DNA from 2 places in the Pseudoalteromonas sp. MMG012 genome. Region 1 is predicted to be linked to the other one. Evidence: riboswitches for the same ligand, from Rfam matches in the RefSeq annotation. Region 1 holds a riboswitch; the other holds the start of a gene.

Region 1 (8,036 bases):
CAATGGCACGAGAAATTTTTCCCATGTTAGGGGTACTTTCATCACTTGCGAGATAGTAGAACCCACGAGCATCGTGTTGTAGATCATGGCCTAAGGCATTAAATAGTGCTTGATAGGCGTCAATGTTCTGGTCGAGTTGTTGCCATAACGTCGTGTCTTGCTCACTGATATGATAGCCACTGGCCAATTTTTTGTTAATGGCTTGTAATTCTGTTAGTTCTGTTAAATTAATTGTTGTCATTAGTGTGTTCTATTTTTGTACTGGCATTAAATGGGTAGAGAGAGAAGTCATGCTCTGCTATGTTCACTGTGACTCGCTGTTCATCTTGCGCCAGCTCCAGTGCTTCATCACTGATTAGCTTTTGATATAAAAATAATAACTCATCAGCGTCTAAGTCAGGGTAGTGCCCAGTGAGAAACCCGAGCAATGCAATTTTAGTTTTACCTGTATTTGAAAAGCTGTTCTTAACATCTGCATAGTCTGGAATATGCGGGCTTTGATATACAGAGACATCACTTTGATCTGGAAGTTGATATTCATCATGTTCAAATTCGGCCAAGCCAGCCATATAAGCAACCATGTGTCGTTGCTGGCCAAGTGAAAAGCGCTGAATGTCTGATACGAACTCTGGTTGAACAGGGCTTAACATTGGATCAACCCCATTCTTACGGATCATTGCGAGTACTTTGGATGCTTGACGCGTAATTAAAGAGTTTCTGCGCAACTCTTCACGCAATGGCATTAACATATCTGCACTTTTTCTTAAGCTTTCCCTACCGACCAAGTGCATATCCAAGATTCGTGTGCGCAGTTGTTCAAGCATACGTTTGTCTTGGGCACCACGGCCATATAATTCAATATCATCAATTTGTTGACTCAACTGATTTTCAATGACGTTAAAACAGGCATGAAACTCACCGCGTATATCAACCATTTCTAACATCGGTTCTATATATTCGTCAAATGCCTCTATAACTGCGCGATACCGTTTTTGTAGTGATATTGAGCTGCTATCAGATTTTGCTTGTTCGACAATGTTGAAAATGGCATTTTCATTATGTAAAAATAATTTAATGATCTTTCTGACGCGCTCATCCATGATTCGGCTAAAGCGCCGTAGTTCACTTTGATCACCTTCATCAGCAGCTTGCTCTAGGCGGTTACCAAGTCGTTCAAGATCTTTTACCAGAACGGTGATCTCTTGTGCCAAACCTAGGTGCTCTTCTTGTAACAGAAAACTTGCGAAATCTGCGATAGCTCGATTTATTTCCAGCTGTGAAGATTTAGCCAGTGGAATGATGATCTCTTGATTGAGTAAGCGATTAGTTTCTCTGAATATTCGTTCACTGGTCCATTGAGGATTTTTGTGTTTTATGATGTTTTGAACATCTTTGACGCTAAAATCGGTCATTTTAAAGCGTTTAAAAAGTAGCTCCAATACGCTCCAATGTTCATTTAGCGTATTTAAAACTTTCTTAGCTGGGATCATAACTTTCCAGAGTGTATCTTTTATGTGACGTTTATAGGAAATTAATTGGGCTTAGTCGTAGCGTATCCTATATGTAAGTGCTAGACTCCGCGCCGAATTACGTTACCTTTCTAAATTTTTAACTTTTAATTACAGGTTGTTTACGCATTATGGTTACGCCCATTATCCTTACCCTAATAGCGATTGCGTTTGTGCTTATCGTTATAGAGGATATCATCCATGTAAACAAGGCCAAAACCACCCTTTTTTTTGGTACTTTATGTTGGATTATCGCTTTTATCTCACCTATTCATGGTCAAAGCCCAGAAAATGTACAACATGCGCTAGATCATAACATTCTTGAAATCGCCACACTGTGGTTGTTTTTGATGGCTGCAATGACGTTTGTGGCCTATTTAAACTCTAAGGGGTTTATACAAAATATCGTGCATCGTGTTATGCCATCTCAGATCAGTGAGCGTAAGCTTATGTTCTTGGTAGGCATTGCCGCTTTTGTATTTTCCTCGGTTTCAGACAATATTACCGCAACCTTGATTTCTTTGGCAGTAGTTATGTCGTTGAAGCTAGATCCAAAGAAGTTAATTAAGTATGCAACACTAATTATTTTTAGTGTTAACTCTGGTGGTGTGTCACTCATTACAGGTGATGTAACAACATTAATGATCTTCTTAGCGGACAAAGTCACTATTCCTAATTTATTGTTACTTGTCGGTCCTGCGCTGGTGAGTGTGATAGCGCTGGCAGCTATGTTGTCTATAGGTATGAATGAGCAACTACGCTTTGAAAAGCAGATACAAAGACGGATAGAGAAAACGGATATAACGATTGCAGTGATATTTACTTCGACAATTTTTGCGACGTTATTTTTGAGTGTGCAGTATCAAGTGCCGCCTTTACTTACATTCTTATTTGGTTTGTCGTTGATGTTTTTGGTTGCTCAATTCTTAATGCGCAAGAAAGATGTGAACAAGAAAATTATTGATTATATTCGAGAGATTGAGTACGACACTCTATTATTCTTTGTTGGTGTACTATTACTTGTTGGCGCGCTCAAAGAAGTGGGTGTCCTGGCCATGTTTACAGACCTGTATGTTTACATTGCACCAGAATATGCCAATTATTTAATGGGATTACTCTCAGCGGCAGTTGATAACGTACCGTTAACGGCCGCTTTATTAAAGGCCGATATTGTGATGACGCCACAGCAATGGTTGATGTTTACCTATGCGACAGGGGTAGGTGGTTCAATGTTAGTGATAGGATCTGCTGCGGGAATTATCGCGATGAGCAAAGTGAAAGCACTGACGTTCATGAGCTACTTGCGTATGTTTTTATATTTGTTGATTGCATATACCATTGGCTATGCTGGAGCGTATGTCGCAGGGCAATTTATGTAGTTCACTACAAAAGGTACAATTTAGCACTTGACACCTAGACGTCTAAACGTTACTTTGTTTTTAGCCCGCGTAATATGCGGGCTTTTATTTTGCCTGTGTTCAGTAATGACGAGGCAAAATAAACAGAAGAGGTGCGATACTTAGGTATTTAGTGAAAGGTGACGAACGCCAAAGACCACTAAAGAGGGAAGTACTCGCCGAGGAAGTTCATAGCACGTCACTGTGAACTTTCGGTTTACGAGGTTGAATCCTTGGAACTGTCACCGTTTTGGTGGAGAGCTTCTGGCAATGGTTCCTTCTTTATTTACAAAGCACCTTAATTGCCAAGTTCTCCTTATTTATTATGATTGCCCCCAATGCAGTCAAAAGGAGATATTATGAGTTCACAGTACACGGTCGCAAAGTTTGGTGGCACCAGTGTAGCCGATTTTGATGCCATGCACCGTTGTGCGCAAATTATTCACGATGACAATAATGTACGTGTTGTTGCCGTGAGTGCCAGTGCGGGAGTGACAAATCATCTAGTAACGCTAACGCAACAAAAAGCCGACGAAAGTGCACGTATGGCGTTAGTCGATAACATCATTAAAATTCAGGACTCGATTTTAGCCCATTTAACACTGGAAGCGGATTTAGCACAGTTATTTAATTTAACCCTTGATGAGCTAAAGTCGTTGGCGTCTTTACCCGCGTTAAGTGCACAACAGTGTGATGAAATGTTGAGTTTTGGGGAGCGTTTATCGTCATTTTTATTTACCCAAGTACTCAGAGATATTGGCGTAAACGCCGAGCGATTTGATGTACGTAAAGTGTTAAAGACTGATAACCAATTTGGTAAAGCCACACCGGATATTGCAGCGACACAGGTGGCGGCTCATAAGCACTTAATACCATTGTTAGGTGAGAAGGTGATTGTGACTCAAGGTTTTATCGGCAGCGATCCGTATAATCAAACAACGACGCTGGGACGTGGTGGCTCTGACTACAGTGCGGCTTTATTAGCGGAAGCTATAGAAGCAAAAAGTGTTCATATCTGGACTGATGTTGTTGGTATTTTTAGTACAGATCCGAGACTGTGTGTAAAAGCTACACCTATTGCCAAATTGAGTTTTGATGAAGCAGCAGAGATGGCTACTTTTGGTGCGAAGGTATTACATCCAGCAACAATATTACCAGCTAGCCGCAGTAATATTTCAGTGTTTGTCGGATCGAGCCGCGACCCACAAGCAGGCGGCACTTGGATTGAAAAAGACACATCATCACAAGCAGGGATCAGAGCTGTTACGCAGCGGAAAAATCAAATATTGCTCACGCTAAAGAGTCCTGAGATGTTACTAGCTAGTGGTTTTTTGGCGCGTATCTTCACGATATTGAGTGCTTATAATATCTCAGTGGACTTGGTAACAACATCAGAAATAAGTGTCGCGATCACGCTAGATAACGCACTGAACGCGTCACGACCTGAACTTGATCAAGATTGTTTAGAAGAGCTAAGCCAATTTTGTCATGTTACTGTTGAGAACAATTTAACACTGGTGGCTCTTATTGGTTCTCAGATCCAGTTACGTCAGCATGAAGTCAACTTAATGCAAGTGCTCAGTGATTTCAATATTCGACTGATTTGCCATGGCGCAAGTAAGCACAATTTGTGCTTTTTGGTTGAACAAACAGACTCGGATAATGTGGTTCAAGCCATTCATGCGAAGTTACTGGAGGCTGCATAGCGGCTAGTATCTTTTTAGTAACAATAACTAGTAATTAAGTTTTAGATTGCATGGTGGTTGAATCCCGAGTAAAGTGACTATTACATAAACTGGGAGGCCGTCATGCAGTATCAAGATATCTATAATTTTTGGTTTGTCACTTGTTCAGAGTCTGATTGGTGGCAAAAGTCCGCGCATTTTGACATCAAAATAAAATCCCAATTTATGGTTCATTATAGAATGGCTGTACAAGGAGAACTCGCACATTGGCGAGCTGATCCTGTGGGCACTTTGTGTGAAATAATCGTGCTCGACCAGTTTTCTAGGAATATGTTTCGAGATACACCAGAGGCTTTTTCTGCGGATCCATTGGCGTTGTGTCTCGCGCAAAATGCCATTGATAAAGGCTTCGATAAACGCTTAAATGATACTGAGCTAAGCTTTTTGTATATGCCATTTATGCACAGTGAAAGTAAAATTATTCACCAACAGGCTGAACAGCTTTTCAGAGCTTTGCCTAATTATGAGTTCGAGTTATCCCATAAGCGAATTATTGATCGATTTGGCCGCTATCCACATAGGAATCAAATATTAAGCCGCGTATCTAATGATGAAGAGCTACAGTTTTTAATGGAAGCTGGCTCAAGTTTTTAGACATTAATCATATTTGTTGCGCCTATTCTAAATTTTCGACTCGCTGTCGCATTTTTCAAACAGTTAAGTATAATCAGCGGTCCAAAACAATAATCATATAGACTCGTTATGGCTCAATTGCGTGATGGCTTTCAAAGTCGACTTGGCTTTGTTCTTGCGGCGGCTGGTGCTGCGGTAGGACTTGGCAACATTTGGGGATTCCCCACACAAGCAGCGAACCACGGTGGTGGCGCATTTTTGCTTGTTTATTTCATTGTGATATTTCTTTTAGCGCTGCCTGCATTGTATACCGAGCTATATTTAGGGCATCAAGCGCAGGCTAACCCTGTTAAAGCATTAAAACAAGCGTGGCAAGAAAAGGGGCCGAATATTGGGGCCACGGCAGGCTATGTTGGATTATTTGGTGCCATTGTAATGCTGAGTTTTTATTCTATCGTTGCTGGATGGATGTTGGCATACTCTATAGAACCGATTACTCGCTTTTTGGGCTTTGACCAATTGAGTGCTTTTTTGGTGGGAGAGTCCACACTTCGTAACTTTATATTTACACCTGTGATGTTGATCCTAACAGCAAGTATCATATTGAAAGGAGTGAAGTCAGGCATAGAAATCTGGTCTCGGCGTTTAATGCCAATGTTATTGCTGCTTTTAGCTGCACTCATTGTTTATATCGGCACGTTAGACGGTGCGGCGCAAGGGTTTCAAGCTTATTTGGTTCCTGATTTTTCACATATCACAGATCCCGACTTAATTATTGCGGCAATGGGTCAAGCATTTTTTTCATTGTCTTTGGGTGTTGGCTGTATGATGATTTATGGATCTTACCTGAAGCCAAACGCGAACTTACCAAAGCTCACTGCAAGTGTTGCGCTGTTAGATACAGGCGTCGCATTCTTAGCTGGTTTACTGATCATTCCTGCGATATTTGTTGCCCAACATAACGGGGTTGAAGTGTTCCAAGATGGTAAGCTAATAGGTGAAGGGCGCTTAATTTTTGCGGTTCTTCCTGAATTATTTGCCAGTATGGGAGAGGTGGGTTTAGTTGTAGGTTTAACATTTTTTGTTTTAATGTCGATAGCGTCACTGACATCAACTATCTCATCAACTGAAATACCAGTATCATTCTTAGTAGAAAACCACGGCTTAAAACGACATGTTGCAACATGGTGGGTCACAGCGACTATTTTAGTTGCTTCATGCCTTATTATCTTGAACTTTGACTGGATGTTTGGGCTCGTAATAAGCTTGTTTACGCAGTATCAGCTACCATTAATGGGCTTATTTTACTTTATTACAGTAGGGTGGATGTGGAAACGTGGTAACCAGTTACATCTCGAATGTAAAGGCCCACACTATTGGTTTGCCCAATATGTTCGTTTTGTTTGCCCTATTTTGATGACGGCGGTATTTGTAAACGTTGCACTTAAGTAGAGCGTATTATGCTACGGTCGACAATGGGTTGGGGGTAAACCCAACCCATTTCGTTTAATGTAACTTCATTTTTGGTCGGACAATTTTGAGCATTTTTTCACTCAGCCAAAGAATAAACGTACGGAGTGAGCCATGAATTGCGCGTTGATGCATTCTATATAAAGAGACATACATTAAGCGTGCAATTTTCCCTTCAATGAAGAAACTGTTTTTAGTTAAACTCCCCATTAAATTACCCACCGCGGTGAATTGAGATAGATTTACCAAAGACCCATGATCTTGATAGGTAAATTGCTTGAGGGGTCTATCAAACACTGTTGCGATTAAATTATGTTGGACACATTGGGCCATTTGATGAGCCGATTGCGCCCTTGGGGGAACGATAGAGCCGTCAGCTTGAGTGAAGGCACAGCAATCACCAATGACATAAATTTGATTATCAACGGTACTTTGTAAGTATGAGTTCACTTGGATCTGATTATTTCGAGTCAGTTCAAAAATGTTTAAATCTCTAATAAAATCAGGTGCTTTTACACCTGCGGCCCATACTTTTATATCTGCTGGTATCGTGGTTTGTTGCACAGTGGTAAAGGCGCTTTTAGATGCAGATGCTACTTGGGTATTTTCGAGTACGGTGACACCCAGTTTAAGCAGTTCACGTTTAGCCGCACTTGCGATTCGCTCGGAAAGAGCAGGTAATATACGTGGGCCCGCTTCAACTAAGCTTATTTGCAACTGATTTGCAGTCATATTGTTCATGCCGTACATTTTTAATAGCTGTGTAACATGATATAGCTCGGCTGATAACTCAACCCCTGTCGCGCCGCCGCCAACTATGGCAATGTTTAAGGGTTGACTCGTATGGTTACTTTGGTGAATTCGGGTAAAATTATCTAATAGTGCGTGCTGGAAATTTTCCGCTTGAGCATGGGAGTCTAAAAAGAAACAATGTTCTTTTACACCAGGGGTATTAAAGTCATTGCTGACACTGCCAACAGCTAAGACCAGTTTATCGTATTGTACATGCCGTTCTGGGAGGATTTGTTGTTGGTTATCACCTAACAGTGGTTTTAATGTTAGGGTGTGTTGATGAGCGTCTAGGGCAATGAATTCGCCTAAAATAAAGCGAAAATGATGCTTTGCAGCGTGGGCAGAGTAAACGACGCCATCTAAATCAGCGTCAAGTGAGCCCGTTGCGACTTCATGCAATAATGGCTTCCAAATATGATTCCGGTTTTTATCAATGAGAATAATATCAGCGTATTGTTTTTTTCCTAATTTATGGCCCAGTTGCGTAGCCAGTGCTAAGCCACCCGCACCGCCACCAACAATCACAATCGTCGGGCGTTTTATAGACATAG
Region 2 (8,036 bases), on a different contig from region 1:
GGATATAAGCATCTTTAAAACCATTCTCACGCACTGCATCTTTACACGCCTGAATGATCTGCTCAGCAGTAAATGGAATTTCCATACGATAAATTTTTGCTGAATCGTATAACCGTTGAATATGATCCGTTAAACGAAAAATCGCTGGGCCATTCGGCGTATCATAGGCACGTATTCCCTCAAACACCGAGCTACCATAATGTAATGCATGGCTAAGTACGTGAGTTGTTGCTTGCTCGTAAGGGATCATTTCGCCGTTATGCCAAATCAATTCCGAAGTTTTAGTCATTTGTAATACCTTGTTCTTTTCTTAATAATTAATTTTAAATTGCCTGTTGCTGTAATGAGTGCAAATCAACCGTATGCACTTCAACCAGCTTACTCAGTTGTGATGTTAATAGATAGATCGGCTTATCACTGTCGACTGTCATTTTGACGTGAAATAATTCGTCATGGCCCTCCATCTCTAACTGAGTCAAACGAAACCCTCTGTGACGTGCAACTCGGAGAAAACGCTCGACAGCAATACCTTGATTTTTAACTGAGATTGTTAGTTGATGTTTCATTGCGCTTTCTCCGTCATCATTTCATCATTAGCAGCCCCTGGTGGTACCAAAGGCCAAACATTTTCTTTATCGTCTATACATGCATGTACAATATAGGGCCCTGTTGAATTAACTAACGCATCTATCGCACTATCCACTTCATCTGCATGAGTAATAGTTTGACCGGGAATACCAAATACAGCCGCTAATTGCACAAAATCAGGGTTATCAGATAAATTAGTCTCACTGTAACGCCCTTCAAAAAAGAGTTGCTGCCACTGACGTACCATACCCAAACGTTGGTTATCTAAAATAACGATTTTCACTGGTAAATTATTGCGTCTTATGGTCGCAAGTTCCTGAATGTTCATCATGATAGAACCATCACCCGATACGGTCACAACCATATTCTGTGGACGCGCTATTTGTGCACCTATTGCCGCAGGTAAACCAAAGCCCATAGTGCCAGCACCGCCACTGCTGAGGTGATTGCTTGGGTGACTGAACGTCATATGTTGTGCAACCCACATTTGATGCTGACCCACGTCACAACATACCACCCCATCAGTTGGCATTTTCTTACTGAGCTCTTTCAGTAAATACGGCGCAAACACTTTTTCACCTGGGTAGTCATAACGCCAAGCATGTTGCTGCTTTAGCTGTATTATTGTCCTCAACCATGCTTCATCAGTGACAAAGCACCCAAGTGCCGGTATCGAGGCTTTAAGATCCGCTATCAAAGAAGCGGCTACCGGCTTACGTTTACCCACTTCCGCAGGGTCTATATCCAAATGAATAACTTTTGCCTTAGCGGCAAATTTTGCTAGATTTCCGGTCACTCTATCGTCAAAGCGCGCGCCGATACATACAAGCAAATCACATTCTTGCACCGCAATATTAGCGGCTTGACCACCATGCATACCCAACATACCTAAATCGTATTCATATTCAGGCAAAACGCTTCCTAATGCCTTTAATGTCGAGACGGCTGGCATCTGAGTTTTATTCAAAAACTGCATCAACTCGGCTTGCGCGCCAGCACTTTGCACACCCCCACCCACATAGGCGATAGGACGCTTAGCTTCAGACAGTAATAATTCCGCTTTTTGTACTTCACTATTGAGTAATTCTGGTAACTTCTCCTCCATCGCAAGCCAAGGCTGAAAAGGGGCCGAGGCAAGCTGGATATCTTTGGGAATATCCACCAGTACTGGGCCCGGACGACCAGACATGGCTAAATGCATAGCCTCTTGTAGCACTTCAGCTAAATCTTCAGCTCGCTCAACCATATAACTGTGCTTCGTGCATGATAAAGACATACCTAAAACATCAATCTCTTGAAAAGCATCAGAGCCAATAGCTGCGGTCGGCACTTGGCCTGTGATTGCAAGCAAAGGTACAGAATCCATCATTGCATCTGCCAATGCAGTGATCAAATTGGTGGCACCAGGCCCTGATGTTGCAAAACACACTCCCAGCTTCCCTGTACTACGTGCATAACCAACCGCCGCAAAACCTGCACCTTGCTCATGACGCGTCAAATAATGCTTCACAGGCGCACCATAAAGGGCGTCGTAGATGGGCATAATTGCCCCTCCGGGATAACCAAAGACTTCTTGAACGCCGTGTTTGGCAAGTAAGTCGATAAGTAATTGTGCGCCTGTCATTATTTTCCCCATTCCCAATCGTTCAAATTATCACTAAGAAATTTAGCCCTAAAACCAAGAAGCCCCCCGAACTTTTCAGTGCGGGGGGCTTCTCGTTGATGCTTTTTAAAGCACTAACTCGCCCCCGCGGTAATAATAATTACCACGTTTATAATCACGACTAGAGTTAGTACTTTTGTTAGCATACTGAATATCACCAAATTAAATTATTTACGTAACGACAAATCGCTGTTTCTCGACTTGCCTTGTTCTTTTTCTATTAGTAACCCGAAGCCCAACCCAAGTCAACCATAAAAACAATGCTTAATATCAATGAAAAACACTTTGCAAAGGTTTTTCAATCCACACAAAGTAATATTTCAAATAAAAAAACCTGAATTTTACAATTTCTTTTTGTTTTGACGTGTTCATATTTTATTTACAACACATTTCATCCTGTAAAAAAATCATATGAAACTTTTATGATCTACTCGGTATTTTGATTATGATGATACATCACAATCTATTCTAGGGAATACCATGGCAACCTACACTGCTCGCCTTATCGTCATTTTCATCATCGGCTTTTTATTTCTATTTAGCCACAACGGGCATACAACACCTGCGTTATACAAAATCGAAAAGTCAGGGATCACATCCTATTTATTGGGCACTGTACATGTAGGTGATGAATCAATGAAGAGGCTTAATCAGATGGTCACTACAGCGATTGATGCCAGCAGTGCTGTCATTGTTGAAGTCAATATTAACAACTTATCACCCCTTGAAATACAACGTCGCTCAGCACCATTTATGCTACTCACCCCACCTAACACCTTAAAGAATCAACTGAGTAAAAAAAATTACGCCCAATTAAAAGCGTATCTAGCCGAAAAAGAAATCGATATTGCAGTATTTAATCAATATGCCCCTTGGGCAGTTATGGTTACAGTATTACAAATGGAATACCAGAAATTAGGGTTCAAAGATGATTTTGGCATTGATAAGCAGGTGCTTAACTATGCAAACATGAAACAAAAACCCATCATTGAATTAGAGACACTGGAACAGCAATTTGCCATGTTTAACCGCTTAAGTGCACAAGGTGACAGTATGTTAACCGAAACATTCAAACAAATGGGTGATATAGAGCACTACTTTTTAGATTTGATCCGCGCTTGGAAGCAAGGTGATATGGCCACACTCAGTAAATACTACAATTTAAGCTTTGACGACAGTACTTATGGAAGGTTTAGTGAGCAAGTCATGCTCATTGAACGTAATAATAATTGGGTTAATATGTTAACTAAGCAACTGACAAAACAATCTTTATTTATCGCAGTCGGTGCCCTACACCTGCCAGAAAAACACGGCCTAATAGCGCAATTACAACAACACGGTTTTGTCATTACCAATATTTCAGTAAAATAAGACTCACGCCTTTATTATGCCAAATGTACTGAACGCTCCCACATTTGGCATAGTGAAGCGCCTGCCTCCAACTTTTGATTTAAACCTTTTCAGCTTATTTCACGTCACACCCTATAAATGCATAAATTGGGGTAAAGAACATGAAGACGATTGTACTTTTAGTGCTTTTAATGCTTTTAATGCTTTTAGCAGCCATCAACACGGCAAACGCCGCTGACAATCATATCATTAAACAGTATTTTGCAATTGAAGACAGCCAAGTGCTGGAAATTGACGTACCGGTCGGTAACTTAAAAATGATCGCCTATGATGGTGAGCAGATTGAAGTATCAGTTGTTTTAAAATCGCAGCAGCACGGCAATTGGTACCCACACACCAACAACTTATCTGATATAAAATTAAAAAGCCAACGCAACCAGAATAAATTGTCACTGTCAATTGATGAGGAAAACTTGCAACAACATTGGCACGTAAAAGTACCAACTGCCTTTCGCTTAGATATCGAAATAGGCGTAGGCAATGTTGATATTGCAGATCTTGACAATTCCGCAGAGGTTGAGGTTGGCGTGGGCAAGGTACGCATTGGTACCAACGTATCTGATTTTAACTCTGTATCTTTAGAGTCTGGTGTAGGCAACACCAGCTTAATTGGGTTAGTCAACAAAGCTCAGCATCACAAAAAAGTGATTCACTCTGAAACCATATATCACGGTAAAGGCGCATATAACCTAGAGGTTGAAGTTGGGGTTGGAAATATTAAAGTACGTCATTGAATTAGCCCAACATGTTCAAGCGCTGTGCGCACTGACTCTTTCCTTAATGGTTTCAGAATGGTCACGTCAGCACCCAGCGCTTTTGCCCGATTTAATTCTACTGGTTCACTATTTGCGGTCACAACAATGATGGGTTCAGATAAGCCCAGTGTTTGTCGAATATATTCAATGGCCTGAAAGCCATCCATCACCGGCATATTTAAATCCATAAAAATCACATCATAATGATGAGTACTCAAATCATCGACAGCTGCCAATCCATGCTCAACATGCTTCACGGTAATTGAAAATGTCTCTAGTACTTTTTTAATTATCTTTGCATTTAATGGGTTATCTTCCACTAATAAACCAGTTAAAGGCCGTAGTTGACAATGTTGTTCTTGTTGGCTTTGCACGAGATAAATAGGGGTTTTTACCCGTACCACGGTACCGCTAGATAGCCCCTTTTCAAACTCTATGTCTCCGCCCATGGCATCTAACAACCATTTACACCGTACCAAGCCTAGCTGTAAACCTTGAAAGTGTGTCTCTGCCACATTGCTTGAAAGCGGCGAAACACCAGAAAAACCACACCCGGTATCTTTTACGGCGATCTGCAAGTAAGTCAGAGTTTCATCTAAATACACCTCGATTAATACACTGCCTTGCTCGGTGAATTTAATCGCATTATCAACTAATTGGCCAATGATCCACGCCAGGTGTTCATGATCACAAGCAATAACCAATGATGTAGAAAATGAAAACTCGGTCTCTAATGCTATCTTTTTCCGCTGTGCTTCATATTCATGGGGTGAAATCGCCTGCATCAGCGTTTGAGTAAGATCATCAGGCACCACCGACACCAGAATATCTCCTTGCTCCCAACGACTAAACTCTTGAATTGCATTCAACTGGTTAACTAATTGCTTCGCCGACACCTCTACTTGTGTCAGCTGTGATTGCGCCCCATCTTGGCGGTATAGGTTTAAAAAACCCAAAATAGCTTGTAAAGGCGTTCTTAACTCATGACTTGCACGAGCAAGAAAGTGCGTTTTCATGGTTAAGGCATGCTGCGTTTTTTGTTTTTGAAGTTCAAGAGAATCGATTGTATCCCTTACCTTTTTCTCCATTGGTTTAAAGATAAATACCACTTCTAACCAAAGCACAACGATTGCACTGACCCAGAATACAAATTCAAACAAACGTGTTAATGCCACTTTACGATTAGCACCTTGCTCAAAAAGTTGCACAGCTTGTTGTTGATAAAATAGTAATACCTGTGCTTCATTGGCCATCTTAATAGCCACCTCTGCACTGAAGGTTTTAGAGTCATATAACGCTAAAAAGTCTAAGCTCCGTTTATTCAAATTAGCCGGCGCATCAAAATACAATGTCATTAACGTTTCAGACAAAAATACATATTTCCCCTCTTTTTCACCTAGGATCATCTGATGATTGGCCGAAAATACGCGCACACTTTTATCCAACTCTGTAAAAAGTGTCTGGGTGAGCTTTTGCTCTTTTTTATAAAAAACAATTTGATTGACGTGTAACGCTATTTTCTGTGCCAACATACGTTGCATACCTGCACGATTAATAAGCTCCGCATCCTCTTGTTTTTGCTGCAAAAGGTATTGCATCGCCGCAGCCGCCAATGTGACTAATACCCCCATTACCAACACTGCGATAAAATAACGGCTGCGCATAGACTTAATGATATTACGCATATTAACTTATCCATCCTATTTGCCATAAAGTGTAGTGTAAAAATTGAAAACTAACATAACCTCACTTGACACCTAGATGGCTAAAGTGTTTCAATGCGTGCTCACCCTATTTGAGGGTCAATGTAAACTCACCGAGTAATATGTTGGCCTAGGGCTGGAAGAGGTGCGTTATTCAGGTACTTGTGTTGAGGAGAGCAAACTCCCATGACACACAAGGAGGGGAACTAACGCCGAGAAATATATACTATTTGCTCAGTATACATTTCGGGCGACTGGGTTGAATCCCAGCGACTGTCACCAATTGCAGCGTTAATCATATTAACAACGCACATATGTTTGGTGGAGAGCTTCTGGTCTTAAAATAATAAGGCCACTCGCCTTGTCATTTTTAAGTCCATTGCTCTTCGAATTTTAACTGTTCGAAGTTTGGACTCACTCCAGACCCCGAACAAGATATAAGTTCGGTAGAGATGAAATCACAATACGATTTATCCAACTATCCGTTGTGGACAGCCTTAGTTACGCCTTTTGATGCGAATAACCAAGTTGACTATGACACTTTACATTCGCTTGTGAATGAACAAGCGCAAGCAAATAACGGTATTCTCCTGCTTGGCAGTACTGGTGAAGGGCTGGCCTTAAGCTCTGCTGAGCATAAGTGCATTGTCGAGACTGTTTGCAACATGCAATTAGACGTCCCTATTATGGTGGCTGTGGGCGGTATGAACTTACAAGATCAGTCCGAATGGGTGGCGTTTTGTAATAGCCAGCCGATTCATGCACTGTTGCTTGGCTCTCCGTTATACACAAAACCTGGGGTAGTCGGCCAAACACAATGGTTTGACACCCTGCTGAGCGCCACTGACTTACCTTGTATGTTATACAACGTACCTGGACGCAGTGGGGTATCCATCACACCCCAAGTGCTCAAAAATCTAGCCCACCATACAAATTTATGGGCACTCAAAGAGGCCAGCGGTGATATTGGAGTGTTTGAAGCTTTCAGAAAAGCCAATCCAACTCTCGCTATTTTTAGTGGCGATGACGGCCTCATGCCATATTTTGCTCAAGCCGGAGCTGCTGGACTCGTATCCGTGGCCGCAAATGCCTGGCCAAAGCAAACCGCTGAGTTTGTTCGCCGCTCGTTAGCGGGGACTTTTCCTAACTTGTTTACAACTTGGACTGATGCTGTTAATAGCCTATTTTCAGTGGCTAATCCCATTCCAGTCAAAGTATTAATGCATGTACAGGGCAAACTTAGTACCCCTAATTTACGTCCTCCATTAACGCACCTAGAGTTGCCGTGTACTCAGGCAATTGACCGTGCAAACACCACAATTTTATCTTGGAATTAAGGCAGTTATTATGAGCTGGTTAGAACTATTAAACAATTTAGAAAATGGCAGTGTACGTGCTGCGACACAAGACGAACAAGGCAACTGGCACGCTAATATCGAAATAAAGCAAGGTATTTTAGAAGCTTTTAAAAATGGCAATAATATTGAATTCCCGGGTGGTTTTGTTGATAAACATAATTTAGCACCACAAGGGTTTGCAGCTGAAGCAGGCGTTCGTATGGTCCCTGGTGGCAGTAGTGTTCGCCGTGGTGCGCATGTTGCATCGGGTACCATTATCATGCCACCAGCATATGTGAATATCGGTGCCTACATAGGTGAAGGTACTATGGTCGATAGCCACGCATTAGTAGGATCATGTGCTCAAGTAGGTAAAAATGTACATTTAAGTGCCGCAGTCCAACTTGGTGGTGTACTTGAGCCTATCGGTGCCAGCCCTGTCGTTATTGAAGACGACGCATTTATCGGTGCAGGCTGTGTGATTGTTGAAGGTGTTGTGGTAAAAAAAGGGGCCGTTTTGGCACCCGGCGTACGTTTATCAGCGACGATCCCTGTCTATGACTGTATCAACGAGCGTCAA

What was found. Region 1 has a riboswitch for lysine ahead of lysC (lysine-sensitive aspartokinase 3). Riboswitches for the same ligand answer to the same signal wherever they lie in the genome.
Region 2: linked by a shared signal. The riboswitch ahead of dapA (4-hydroxy-tetrahydrodipicolinate synthase) and the one ahead of lysC (lysine-sensitive aspartokinase 3) in region 1 are both predicted to bind lysine.

The regions. Positions count from the first base shown of each region.
Region 1 covers NZ_JAGJEF010000003.1:44,553-52,588, reverse strand. The annotation lists gene J8L97_RS01800 (condensin complex protein MksE) at 1-241, opposite strand, end outside; gene J8L97_RS01795 (hypothetical protein) at 228-1,490, opposite strand; gene nhaD (sodium:proton antiporter NhaD) at 1,640-2,887, shown strand; lysine riboswitch at 3,006-3,177, shown strand; gene lysC (lysine-sensitive aspartokinase 3) at 3,265-4,611, shown strand; gene J8L97_RS01780 (DUF924 family protein) at 4,714-5,244, shown strand; gene J8L97_RS01775 (sodium-dependent transporter) at 5,353-6,675, shown strand; gene J8L97_RS01770 (NAD(P)/FAD-dependent oxidoreductase) at 6,730-8,034, opposite strand.
Region 2 covers NZ_JAGJEF010000017.1:35,134-43,169, reverse strand. The annotation lists gene J8L97_RS08335 (branched-chain amino acid transaminase) at 1-289, opposite strand, end outside; gene ilvM (acetolactate synthase 2 small subunit) at 324-566, opposite strand; gene ilvG (acetolactate synthase 2 catalytic subunit) at 563-2,212, opposite strand; gene J8L97_RS08320 (TraB/GumN family protein) at 2,732-3,622, shown strand; gene J8L97_RS08315 (hypothetical protein) at 3,763-4,395, shown strand; gene J8L97_RS08310 (response regulator) at 4,389-6,101, opposite strand; lysine riboswitch at 6,252-6,459, shown strand; gene dapA (4-hydroxy-tetrahydrodipicolinate synthase) at 6,572-7,456, shown strand; gene J8L97_RS08300 (2,3,4,5-tetrahydropyridine-2,6-dicarboxylate N-succinyltransferase) at 7,467-8,036, shown strand, end outside.